One region of the Solibacillus sp. FSL R7-0682 genome, then DNA from elsewhere that is predicted to be linked to it. Evidence: riboswitches for the same ligand, from Rfam matches in the RefSeq annotation. Region 1 holds a riboswitch; each other region holds the start of a gene.
What was found. Region 1 has a riboswitch for cobalamin ahead of metE (5-methyltetrahydropteroyltriglutamate--homocysteine S-methyltransferase). Riboswitches for the same ligand answer to the same signal wherever they lie in the genome.
Positions count from the first base shown of each region.

Region 2: another riboswitch for cobalamin. It lies ahead of MKZ17_RS14320 (hypothetical protein); the one in region 1 lies ahead of metE (5-methyltetrahydropteroyltriglutamate--homocysteine S-methyltransferase).
Region 3: another riboswitch for cobalamin. It lies ahead of MKZ17_RS17275 (ABC transporter substrate-binding protein); the one in region 1 lies ahead of metE (5-methyltetrahydropteroyltriglutamate--homocysteine S-methyltransferase).

Region 1 covers NZ_JBBOUI010000001.1:1,761,355-1,765,698, forward strand. The annotation lists gene MKZ17_RS09030 (DedA family protein) at 1-205, opposite strand, end outside; gene MKZ17_RS09035 (DUF1648 domain-containing protein) at 334-834, shown strand; gene MKZ17_RS09040 (nucleoside 2-deoxyribosyltransferase) at 847-1,323, shown strand; gene MKZ17_RS20585 (cysteine-rich CWC family protein) at 1,341-1,580, shown strand; cobalamin riboswitch at 1,621-1,798, shown strand; gene metE (5-methyltetrahydropteroyltriglutamate--homocysteine S-methyltransferase) at 1,943-4,228, shown strand.
Region 2 covers NZ_JBBOUI010000001.1:2,813,222-2,817,565, reverse strand. The annotation lists gene MKZ17_RS14335 (metal ABC transporter ATP-binding protein) at 1-5, shown strand, start outside; gene MKZ17_RS14330 (metal ABC transporter permease) at 21-887, shown strand; gene MKZ17_RS14325 (Fur family transcriptional regulator) at 884-1,294, shown strand; cobalamin riboswitch at 1,387-1,582, shown strand; gene MKZ17_RS14320 (hypothetical protein) at 1,742-2,296, shown strand; gene MKZ17_RS14315 (ABC transporter substrate-binding protein) at 2,286-3,245, shown strand; gene MKZ17_RS14310 (bifunctional adenosylcobinamide kinase/adenosylcobinamide-phosphate guanylyltransferase) at 3,318-3,860, shown strand; gene cobS (adenosylcobinamide-GDP ribazoletransferase) at 3,873-4,344, shown strand, end outside.
Region 3 covers NZ_JBBOUI010000001.1:3,439,040-3,443,383, forward strand. The annotation lists gene MKZ17_RS17265 (adenosylcobinamide amidohydrolase) at 1-263, opposite strand, end outside; gene MKZ17_RS17270 (FecCD family ABC transporter permease) at 263-1,261, opposite strand; gene MKZ17_RS17275 (ABC transporter substrate-binding protein) at 1,254-2,213, opposite strand; cobalamin riboswitch at 2,315-2,506, opposite strand; gene MKZ17_RS17280 (acyl-CoA dehydrogenase family protein) at 2,589-3,737, opposite strand; gene argS (arginine--tRNA ligase) at 4,105-4,344, opposite strand, start outside.

The DNA.
Region 1 (4,344 bases):
CCCAAAGCTCAAGCTTTCCGATCGCTGCTAAAGTACCGCTCGTAAAGACGGTACTGTCCCCAGGCAAAAATGTAAAAATGACAAAGGCTGTTTTACTAAAAACAACAGCAAAGAGTAATAAATAAATATAGAGTCCAAGCTCTTCTATGTAGCGAAAGATGACTTGATCTATTTCACGCAAAAATTGAATAATATCTATTAGCATAGCAATTCTCCCATCAAAAAATGGACATGGTTTTCCATTAGTATAAATGATTTGTTATAATAAAGCGTACAAAGCGTCTTGAAACTTTTTCTCTAATCTCACCGTATACTAGGTGAGGAGGGTTTTCTATGAACGAATATAATCGCCCAAAATTACATATTGCAAAGACAAAGTCAGAGTGGCTAGCGGACACGATTGGTTATGTGGCACTTGCCTGTTTATTTTCAATTTTACTATTTAATTGGAGCGGCTTACCCGAGCAAGTACCAGCACATTACGGTGCAAATGGGGAGGTAGACCGCTGGGGATCGAAATATGAGCTTTTTATTTTGCCGGTCATTGCGACGTTTATGCAATTTTTTCTTATGATTTTTGAGAAAAATCCAGAAACTCATAACTACCCAGCGCGGATAAACGAATCAAATGCACGGGACTTTTATTTAAATAGTCGCCAATTACTTAATTATACGAAAAATATCATCAATATATTATTTGCATATATCGTATGGAAGACGGTAGAAATTGCAAGTGGCGCGGATGCTACACTTGGCTGGCCTTTTTATGTAATATTAGGCCTCTTAATAGGCGTAACAACATGGAAAGTTGTAAAAACATTTAAAATTAAATAATGAGGTGTTTGAATGAAAGCTTATTTAGCGAATGGTCTATTTTCAATCGGAGACCGCTATGTAAATGAAATAATTGCCGACAAGCTCCGTACGGCAATGCCGTCAATTGAATTATACGTACCACAAGAAAATGATGCCATAAACGATAAAAATGCCTATGCAAATAGCTTAGCAATTGCACAGGCAGATATACATAGTTTAAAAGAAAGTGATGTTTTAATAGCTGTTATTGATGGGGTGGAAATAGATTCGGGTGTCGCTGCAGAGATTGGTGCGTTTTCAATGCTCAATCGTCCAATTGTTGCGTTATTTTCAGATGTGCGTCAATTAGGGCGAACGAATTCAAAAAAAATTGACGCGCTTATTGCAGATGGAACAGAAAATCAGTTTATTTACCGAAACTTATTTGTCGTTGGACTCATTAAGCAAAATGGTGTCATTGTTTCGACGGTAGAAGAGGCGGTAGAAGCTGTAAAAAAATATCTATAATGGATAAAGCGTCTTGCATGAATTCGTGTGCAAGGCGTTTTCTATTACGAACTAGAAATGAGGGAAGTTCATTGACAGCAAATAGTTGCCCAATTTGCAATCAAGCAAACCATTGTCAAATTGAAGATGCAAAAAATTGTTGGTGCATGACGGTTACCATTAAGCCTGAATTATTAAATCAACTTCAGAGGTCGATTAAAAACAATACGTGTATTTGCATTAAATGTTTAGAAAAAACTAATTTATCAGAAAATTAGTTTTTATTTTAAAGTTTTTATGATATAGTGTTAACCAATTACATAACGTGTAAGAAGAGGTGCTTATGAGAATAAGCTTAAAAGGGAAGCTTGGTGCAAATCCAACACTGTCCCGCAACTGTAACTCGGAGCGAATCTAACTAATGCCACTGTAAAACGGGAAGGCAAGAAGAGCGTTGAAGAGAAGTCAGGAGACCTGCCTCATTCTAGTACACACCAAATGCCTACGAGGAAATAGGTGGTGTTCTGTGCGAATGTGCGTACTTTAAATACGCTTTTTCAAGATGCATAGATAAGTCCAGGCTATTTTCCATTACCGGAAAGTAGCCTTTTTGGTTATGTAAAAAAAGGAGGCTTATCAAATGAGTGTAGTTAGTACAGTTGTTGGTTATCCGTATATCGGAGAGCAACGTGAATGGAAACGTATAGTTGAGTCGTATTGGAAGAAAGAAATTTCCGAACAGCAATGTGAGGAACAGATGAAGGTACTCCGTAAATCACAAATAACACGTCAACGAAACCTTGGGCTTGATTTGGTAACAGTGGGCGATTTTACATATTACGATCGCATGTTAGATTTAGCTGTAATGTTTAATCTAATTCCAAGTCGTTACGAGTCGCTTGGGGACGTGACAAATTTAGAGCTTTATTACGCTATGGCTCGTGGGACAGATCATGTAATTGCAAGTGAAATGACAAAATGGTTTAACACGAATTATCATTACATCGTGCCAGAATATGAGGGACAAAAATTAACACTAAAGAAAAATAAAATTTTAACATACTACCTTGAAGCGAAGGATTTAGGCTTTAATGCTAAGCCTACATTAATTGGTCCCTATACATTTGCTGATTTATCAAAGGGCTATAACGAAAAATCTCGAGCAGCGTTTATTGTCGCACTTATTCCACTGTATGCCCAGGTACTAAATGAGCTGGTGGAAGCTGGGGCACAGTGGATTCAATTGGAGGAGCCTTCTCTCACGAAAAATTTATCTAAGCAGGAAGTTCAACTAATCGAAGAAATTTACAAGCAATTAGCTGAAAGTGTACCTGCTGCAAAGCTAATGGTACAAACGTATTTTGAAGCACTTACCTCATATGAAACACTCGTCCACTTACCAGTTGCTGGCATTGGTCTAGACTTTGTTCATGGCAAAAAGGAGAATTACCAGGCATTACGAAAATATGGTTTTCCAACAAATAAAGTATTGTCAATTGGGATTATTAATGGACGTGATATTTGGCGAGCAAATTTGGCAGAAACATTATCGGGTGTTAAAGCTATTATGCAATTAAGTGAAGCAAAAAATGTGTGGTTAAGCTCATCATGCAGTCTACAGCACGTTCCGGTGACAACTAAAAGTGAGCAAAACGTTGATCCAGTATTACTAAATACTTTAGCCTTTGCAAATGAAAAAATCGAAGAAATTGTTGCAGTGAGTGGTTATTTACAAACAGGCAGTTGGAAAAAGGCAAATAGTGTAGCAATTAGTATGCAAGCAATTGAAGCGCTAGCTACTCATCCTGTACGAAAAAATGAGCGAGTAGATGCATTAATGAAAGCAGTAAAGGCAGACGACTTTAAGCGACCAGCTCCTTTTGAAGCCCGCCAAAAAATACAAAAAGAGTCCTTGCAATTACCTGATTTTCCGACTACGACAATCGGTAGCTTTCCACAATCATCTGCCGTTAAGAAAAACCGAGCAGCGTGGCGGAAAAATGAATTATCTCATGAACAATATGAATTCTTTGTAAAAGAAGAAACAGCACGTTGGATTGCTATTCAAGAGGAAATTGGCTTAGATGTTTTCGTTCATGGGGAGTTTGAGAGAACAGACATGGTCGAATATTTTGGTGAAAAACTAACGGGCTTTGCCTTCACGCAATATGCTTGGGTTGTTTCCTATGGTTCACGTTGCGTAAAACCACCGATTATTTATGGGGATGTCGAATGGACAGAAACGATGACTGTTAAAGAAGTAGCAGAGGCACAGCAATTAACAGACAACTATGTAAAAGGAATGCTAACTGGACCTGTGACAATTTTAAATTGGTCATTTGTCCGAAATGATATCCCTCGGGCAGCGGTAGCGTACCAAATTGGACTTGCGCTACGCCAGGAAATTGACGCACTAGAGCAGGCGGGTATTCGTATTATACAAGTTGACGAACCAGCACTTCGTGAAGGCTTACCCATTCGACAAGAAAACTGGGAGGACTATTTGCAATGGGCAGTGAATTCGTTTAAATTAGCTACTTCAGCTGTGCAAAACGACACACAAATTCATACCCATATGTGCTATTGCGAATTTAATGATTTTATCGCGCCAATTCGGGCGCTAGATGCAGATGTCATTTCTCTTGAAACATCTAGAAGTCACGGAGAATTGATTGCATCATTGAAAGAAAATCCTTATGAATTTGGTATTGGGTTAGGAGTGTACGATATTCATAGTCCACGCGTACCATCTATTGAGGAAATGACGCATATTTTAAAGGAAAGTTTAGCAGTTATACCGAAGGAGCAATTTTGGGTAAACCCTGATTGTGGTTTAAAAACGCGACAAGAGCCTGAAACGATTGCGGCTTTAGAAAATATGGTAAAGGCTGCGAAAGCATTGCGCGAGCAGGAAGTTATTGCATAACAAATAGATAAGGCTCTTCTCATATTGGAGAGGAGCTTTTTTTATTTCATGCAAGAAATGCGGGTTTCTAGGGGTTTCTATTTTTTAGTTCCCTGTTCATAATTGAAATTAGAAAA
Region 2 (4,344 bases), 1.1 Mb from region 1:
ATTAAGAGGAGAAGGCAGAAATGATAGAAGCGATATTTAATTATGAATTTTTACAAAACGCCTTTTTCTCAGGGCTTATTATAGGGGTCATTGCTCCATTACTTGGTGTATTTATAGTCGTACGCCGCTTATCCTTAATAGCGGATGCACTATCCCACGTGACGCTAGCAGGGATTGCTGGGAGCTTATATTTAAGTCAAACGTTTGTTGGGTTAGCGTTGCTAAATCCTATTTATTTAGGGATTATCGCATCGGTAAGTGGCTCTATATTAATTGAGCGCTTACGTAGGCTATATAAGCATTATGAAGAGCTTGCAATTCCGATTATTATGTCAGGTGGTATTGGTATTAGTGCTATTCTAATTTCTCTTGCAAGTGGCTTTAATACAGATTTAATGAGTTATTTATTTGGATCGGTATCGGCAGTATCTAGACAGGATTTATATGTAGTATTTGCAATTGCTATTGTAGTGGTAGTATTTTTATTAATTTTCTTTAAAGAACTATTTGTTTTATCCTTCGATGAAGAATTTGCAAAAGCGAGTGGTCTCCCAGCTAAGTGGATCCATTTATTATTTATGGTTGTCGTCGCATTAGTCATTGCAGCGAGCATGCGTATTGTGGGGATTTTACTTGTTTCAAGTTTAATGACTTTACCAGTAGCAGCTGCGATGCGATTAGCACGCGGCTTTAAAGAAGCGATAATTTACTCTATTGTATTTGGAGAATTAGCGGTAATCATTGGACTTGTATCGGCGTTTTACTTAAACTTAGCACCAGGTGGTACAATTGTTGTAACATCAATCGTTATTTTATTATTCGTTATAGTAAGTAAAAAACTTGTCTTAAAAATGACAACAAAAGCGGAAGGGGAAGAAGTACTGTGAATATAACGCGTGCGTGGGAAATATTAAAAGATAAAGGCTATAAAAAAACAGATAAACGAGAGTTAATATTAAATATGTTTGCAGCCACTGATAAATATTTAACAGCTCGTGATCTATTAGTTGTACTTAAAAGAGACTTCCCAGGGATGAGCTTTGATACAATTTATCGTAACTTAGCAACATTCGTAGAATTAGGTATATTAGAAGAAACAGAGCTTAATGGAGAGCGAAATTTCCGTATGCAATGTGAATCGGATCATCATCATCACCATTTTATTTGTCGAGATTGTGGAAATGTGAAGGAATTGTCAGTTTGTCCGATGGAATTGCTAGGAGAGAAGCTTCCAGGCTATGCGGTTGAAGCACATAAATTTGAAATTTATGGGAAATGCCCGGAGTGTTTGTAAGTGAACGAATTATTAAAGATTTCGCTACTTCATCCATTTAAATTGTGTGTATTGAAAAACTATTTGCATAATTTAGAGGATATGTTAAAGTGAATTTACAAATTGAATAAGTTTGCAGGAAAAAGATGCTTTTTGCATAAATGGGAATTCGGTGTAAATCCGAAGCTATGTCCGTAACTGTAAGCACTGATGAACACGAGTAAATAGACCACTGCTTTTTAAGCGGGAAGGTACTTGTTAGTAAAACGAAGTGCAAGCCAGGAGACCAATCTTTTTCTAATCGTAACAACCCTCTTCGGAATTAAAGAGAATGTACGGCAAAGAATACTCGTATTCTATTATTTTATAATATGACGTTTTTAGCCATCCATTGTCTTGGATGGCTATTTTTATTTGCCATTTTCAATTGTTTCAAGGGGAAATAGAGCATCTTAAGGGGGAAATAAGATGAAAAAAGATATTCGCTTTTCATGCTATCCATTCATGCGTGAAAAAAGCTCGTTAGTCGATTATGAAATACGTACGGATTCATTAACGACAAGGATTGGTGCTGTGTTACCAACAATATTGCATGATGAGAAAGGGCAAGTAGTGCTCCAGGATTTACAAGTCATTCATCCACTTGCTTACCATGTGAATGGTTCGGTTCGTGGAAAGCTAGCCATTACAGAAGACGATTTAAATTGGTTAAGTGCGCGTTATGACTTTTATGTCAGCCAAGTTAAAGACACGATTCAGCAGTTTTTATTACCACAAGGTGTTGAAAGTGCTGCTCGACTTCATATATGTCGAAGTGAAGCGAAAAAGTCATACCGTGCTTTACATAAAGTAAGCGAAGAACGTGACATACCTGAAATTTTATTTGATTTTTTAGGATTACTAGCAAATATATTTTTCGTTATGGCGGTTTATTTAAACAAACAGCATGCGCATAGTGAAACACCATTTATTAGTAAATCCTACCCGATGAAAAAGAAAAAGGAGAATAACGATGAAATTTAAGATGAAATGGGTCGCACCACTAGCGGCAGCGTTATTATTAACTGCATGTAATTCAACAGAGGATTCTGCAAAGGAAACACAGAAAGGTGACACAGCTAAACATACAGAAGAGGAAGTAGTAGAAGGGCCTTATACGGTAGTAGATGACCGTGGAATTGAAGTGACGTTTGACGCAGTACCAGAAACGATTGTGTCACTACAGCCGAGTAATACAGAAATTTTATTTGAACTAGGTGTTGGCGATAAAATTGTTGGTGCTACGGACTATGATACGTATCCAGAAGCAGCACAAAAAATTGAACGAGTTTCAACTTCTACAGTAATTAATGCAGAACGTATTGTTGAGTTAAATCCAGACGTCGTTGTTGCTTATACAATTGGAGATGAAGCACAAATTACACAGCTTGAAGATGCAGGCTTAAAAGTATTCGTTATTGCATCCGCTACATCGTTTGATGATGTTTACTCAGATATTATTCAATTATCAGAAGTAATGGCAATTGAAGAAAAGGGACAAGAAGTAGTAACTACAATACAGGGGCAAATTAAAGAGGTTCAGGAAAAAACAGCTTCTGTAGAAACAAAACGTAAAGTTTACTATGAAGTTTCACCTGCTCCAGACATTTGGACAACAGGTAGCGAGACATTCCAGCAAGAGATTATGGATGCGGCTGGTGTAGAAAATATATTTGCAGATCAATCTGGCTGGTTAAGTGTTACGGAAGAAGATGTCATCACAAGAAATCCTGAAGTAATTTTATCACCTGCTACATATATGGAAGATGCTATTGGTGAAATTTTAGGTCGTGCAGGATGGGACAAAATAGGTGCTGTAGCTAATAAACAAGTTTATTTAGTAGATGGCGACATAATGTCACGTCCAGCACCACGTATAGGTAAGGCAGTTCAAAATATGGCGGAAGCAGTCTACCCAGAATTATTTAAATAAGGTTACAATGAAAGGAACAGGCTTTTAATGAAGCTTGTTCTTTCTTTTAGCGTTTACAAGGTGGTGGACTGGTTGATTTTTATTACGGGTGGCGTAAGAAGTGGGAAAAGTGCATTAGCGGAACAGATGATATCGCAATGTGGGTTAGACAAGCACTATCATTATATAGCGACGGGTGTTCCATTTGACGAAGAAATGAAATCACGCATTCATCGCCACAGGATGGATCGTGAAAATCAATTGTTAAATTGGCATACAATTGAAATGCAAGTGGCATTTCCTGAAAATGCAAAAAACTTTTCGGGAAATGATGTACTATTGTTTGAATGTGTCACAACATGGCTTTCAAATGTTATGTATGCTGCAGAAAGAGTAAAAGACCCACAACAGTTTATTCATACGCAAATTGCTTTATTTCAACAACAACTGCTTTTTTGGCAGGAGCGAAGTGTTAAAATGATTATTGTTTCGAATGAAATACTAGATGAACCAGCCTCAAAGTACGATGAAGTAAATCAATATCGTAAATTACTTGGTGGGCTTCATCAATGGCTAGTGAAACAAAGTGAAGAAGCGTATGAGGTACAATTTCAACTTGTACAGCGTTGGAAATAAGGGGTGAGCAAGTTGAAAAATAGTGTGACTGGATTTTTTTTAGCATGGCAGTTTTTCTCCTCAGTGCCAGTAAACAAACAATTACATATGAATAAAAAATCTGTTACGTGGATGTATGCAAGCTTACCAATTATTGGTCTTATTATGGGGAGTACTTTAGGTACAGGTATTTATCTAATATGGAGCTTTAGTAATCTTTCGAATATACTTCTAGCCATATTACTTGTCGTTGGGATGATAGTCTTAACGGGTGGGCTTCATTTAGATGGATGGACCGATATGAGCGACGCATTTTTTTCTTATGGAGATAAAGAGAAACGGCTTGCTATATTAGATGATCCTCGTACAGGTGCATTTGGTGTAATAAGTGTTGTTTGCTTATTATTATTAAAAGTAGGTTTTATTTTTGAAACGCTTGAAAAAGGGCAAATGGAAGTGATTGCTTATATTGCCGTTATTCCGTTTATTGCACGCATTGGCATGT
Region 3 (4,344 bases), 1.7 Mb from region 1:
AAGGTACTCGCATGTAATTGTGGAAGCACTGCCATTTTTTTTGCCAACTGTCTAACATCATAGCTTTCGATAGACTTATTATTAATATAAACTTCTCCGTTTGTAGGCTTTATTACTCCACTAATCAGCTTTAATAATGTCGATTTCCCACTACCATTTGGACCGAGAATACCAAGAATCTTGCCTTTTTTCACGTGAAACGTCATATTTTTAACAATCGATTCCCCTGCATAGCCACCTGTTAATTGATGTACTTTTAACATTACGCTACCCCCTTTCTTCGTTGCTTAAAGAATATATAAGCAAACACTGGAGCCCCAATAAAGGATGTAATCACCCCTATTGGAAGCTCTATTGGGGCAATAATTGTACGGGATACTAAGTCACAAATGACAAGTAAACTTGCACCGTTTAAAAAAGAAAGACTTAATAAATGTCGATGATCTGCACCGATTAAAATCCGGACCATATGTGGTACAACTAACCCAACAAAGCCAATCGTACCAGATGCTGCTACTGCGGCCCCTGTTAAAATCGAACCACCTGCTAAAATGATATATTTACTCCGTTTTACATCTACCCCTAAATATTGCGCACGTTCTTCTCCGTAAATCATCGCGTTTAGCTCACGGCGCTTTAACCAAAGCATGACCGTTCCTATTATCATAAATGGAACAACCATTTTTACATATGGCCAGCCGCGCATCGACACACTACCCAATAGCCAGCCAATTATTTCTCGGAGTTGCTCACCTGTTAAAGCAACCATCAATGAAATACATGAGCCAAGAAAAGAACTAAAAATAATTCCTGTTAAAATTAAAGTTTCCATTTTCATCGTACGGTCTACTAGCTTCGCAAAGCTTAATACGACAAACATTGTAAGTGCAGCACCAGCCATACTAAATACCGGTAGTGTAAACGTTCCTAACACCGGAATTGAAATGCCTAAAAAAATTGTCATAACTGCACCAACGGAAGCCCCTGATGAAACACCCAGAGTGTATGGATCCGCTAATGGATTTTTAAGTAAGCCTTGAAATGCTGCACCCGCAATAGCCAGTGATGCCCCGATTAATGCTGCTAAAATGACACGAGGCATACGAATTTTCCAAAGGATGCTGTATGCTACAGGATCCGTCGTTTTATCCCATAATGTCGAAAAGGGAATATCGACCGAACCAAATGAAATACCAATCCAAACACTGCTAAAAAGTAATACAATCGATATTACATAAGCGATTGTATATTTTTTATTCATTAAATGCCTCTGGATAAATTGCTTCTGCGATTGACTCAATACCTTCTACAATTCGAGGACCTTGACGTGTTGTTGTATCGCCATCAACAAGTTTAATATTGTCAGTCTTCACTGCCTTCATTTCTGCATATGCTGCATTGTTTGAAATAGCATCTATATCACTCTCATACGTGACTAAAATCACATCTGCATTACTACTCACAAATTGCTCAGCACTATACATTGGCCAACCTAGCTCTTGCACAACATTTTCAACATTCAGAACATCTAACATCTCATCAATAAAAGTATCCTGCCCTGCTGCATATAAATCAGGTTCTGTTCCAACAACGATAAATACTGATTTCTCTTCAAGGTCCGTTACTTTGTTTTCGATTTCTGTAATCCCTTGCTGTATAGAGGCAATTATTTCAGTCGCTTCAGACGTTTTCCCCGTTAGCTGACCAATTTGCTCGATCGTTGTATATGTTTCTTCAAAAGTTAAGGCATTTTTTACAACGAATACTGGAATACCTATTGCTTCAAGTTGTGCTATCGCTTCTTCACCAAAGCTATAAAGCCCTGATTCGTGCGCTAATACTAAGTCCGGTTGCAATGCAATAATGGCTTCTATATTGAATTCCATTCCACCTACTTTTTCTTTCGTAGCCGCTTCTTCTGGATAATTATCGTTATCATTAACTCCGACTATTTGTTCATTTAGCCCTAGTTCGAATAAAATTTCAGTATTGGATGGGATAAGTGATACGATGCGCTCCGGTGCTTTTTCCATTGTCACTTCTTTTTGTAAAGCATCTTTTAACGCCACTGGAAATAGTGCTTTTGTTTGTTCTGTCGTTTGATCCGTTTGTTCTTCATTAGGTGTCTTATTTGTAGCTTCCTCCGCACCACATGCTGAAAGAATTACGAGTGATACAAGTCCTACAGAAGATAATTGTTGCCATTTTTTCATTGATAGTTCCTCCTCAAAAAGAAAAGCCTCCTACATTAGGAGACTTAAGATAAAAGTAAATAATATAAAAATTATTCACCCCATCCTATCCGCGTAGGTATCATTTGGGTAATGTAAAGGCAGGTCTCCTGGCTTATGCTTGAACATTTCGTATCGCCTTCCCAATAAACATAATCAGTGGCTTTTGATACAAACTAGCATTTACAGTGGCGGGACCGCATCGGATTTGAACCGATTTCCCTTTTACTCCTTATTTTCAAATAAAAATAAGAACCTTCACACGTAATATTCATTTTTTACTTCTTACATTATAGCGGAAATTAAATTTAATGTATGTAACGATTGGAAAATTTTCAGAAAATTCCTCTATAATCATTAAAGAATTGCTGTTTCCGCTAAGCGTTTTATTGTTAAATCGTCCATTGGTGGATTGTGAAGACCCGCACGCACATCTCGGTAATAGCGTTGAAGTGGATTTGAACGTTGTAAACTTTTTGCCCCGACAAGTCGCATTGCCTTGTCAACAACATCGATCGCCGTATTCGTTACGACATGCTTTGCGATATTGATTTCGTTGACGATTTCAGCTTTTTTTGTAGCATCATTGTATAACTGCGCAACTCCATAAATCGTAAAACGTGCATTTGTTAAAGCTAAATCCATTTCTCCAATTAACGTTTGGACATTCGGTAGTTGTGCAATCGTCCCTTGAATACTATTTGGTGAATGGTTTTTAGCAAACTGTACTGCATAATCCCTTGCTGCTTGAGCAATTCCTAAATATGTCGCAGGTATTAATAACAGCCATCCATTCAGTTTAAAACCTGTAGAATAACTTGGTATTTCAACTAAATTAGAGCGCTCCACACGTACATGATTAAGTACAAGATCATCGCTTCCTGTACCACGCATCGACATAACATCCCACGTAGTTTCTACTAATACACCCTTAGCTGTTTTTGGAACGAGGAAAAACCCTAAATGGTTATCATCTTCAATCCAGGCCGACACTAAAAAATAATCTAAATCTGGGGCTCCACTCGTATAATTTTTACGTCCATTAATAAGATAGAACTCCCCATCTCTTACAGCTGTTGTGCCTGGTTTTCCCCCTCGTACAGGACTACCCATGGCAAATTCGCTTACTGCCCGGTTTACGGTCGCTCCATTATTGACCTGCTCAGCGAACCAGTCTATTTTTTCTACAGGCCAATAACGATTTTCAAAAATTTCACCGACGTTTTGAATTGTCCATGAAGCTGCTAACCCCGTGCTACCACAATAACTTGATAATGTTTCATGAAGTAATACTGCATCATAGACCGATAAACCAGCACCGCCATATTGTTTTGGTAAAGTAATTTTTGTATACCCTATTTCACGTAGCTTTTTGAAATTTTCAAATGGAAAAATAGATTCTTCATCTATTTTACGAGCGTTTGCTTTAAAGCTTTCCTCCAATGTCTCTAATTTTTTTAACCATTCACGTTGTTCTTCCGTATGAATAAATAATTGTTTACTCAAATGAAACACCACCTATTTTATTTATTCTACTCTCCACTCTATTATTGAGTTCAATATTAATGTCGGAAATTCCTGAGTCAATTATATAGGAATTATTTCAAGCTAAAAATAAGGGAGCTTTCTTCGTTTGAAGAAGGCTCCCTTAAAAGTAATTTACATTTTCTCTGGTGCTGATACACCAATTAATTTCAATGCATTTGTAGCTGTCGGCTTCGCCTTTCGCTACAGAATGGGATTGTATTTTTACAGAAGTTTGTTGTTTACATTTTTTCTGGTGCTGATACACCAATTAATTTCAATGCATTTGTAGCTGTCGGCTTCGCCTTTCGCTACAGAATGGGATTGTATTTTTACAGAAGTTCGTTGTTTACATTTTTTCTGGTGCTGATACACCAATTAATTTCAATGCATTTGCTAATGTTGTTTTTACTGCTGTAATTAATGCAAGACGCGCTTCAGTTAGCTCTTTGTTATCTTGGTTTAATACTTTTTCCGCATTGTAGAAGCTGTGGAATGCAGCTGCTAAATCTTGAATGTAGTTGGCGATACGGTGTGGTGTGCGGTGTTTCGCTGCATCTGCCACGATTTGTGGGAATGCACCCACTTT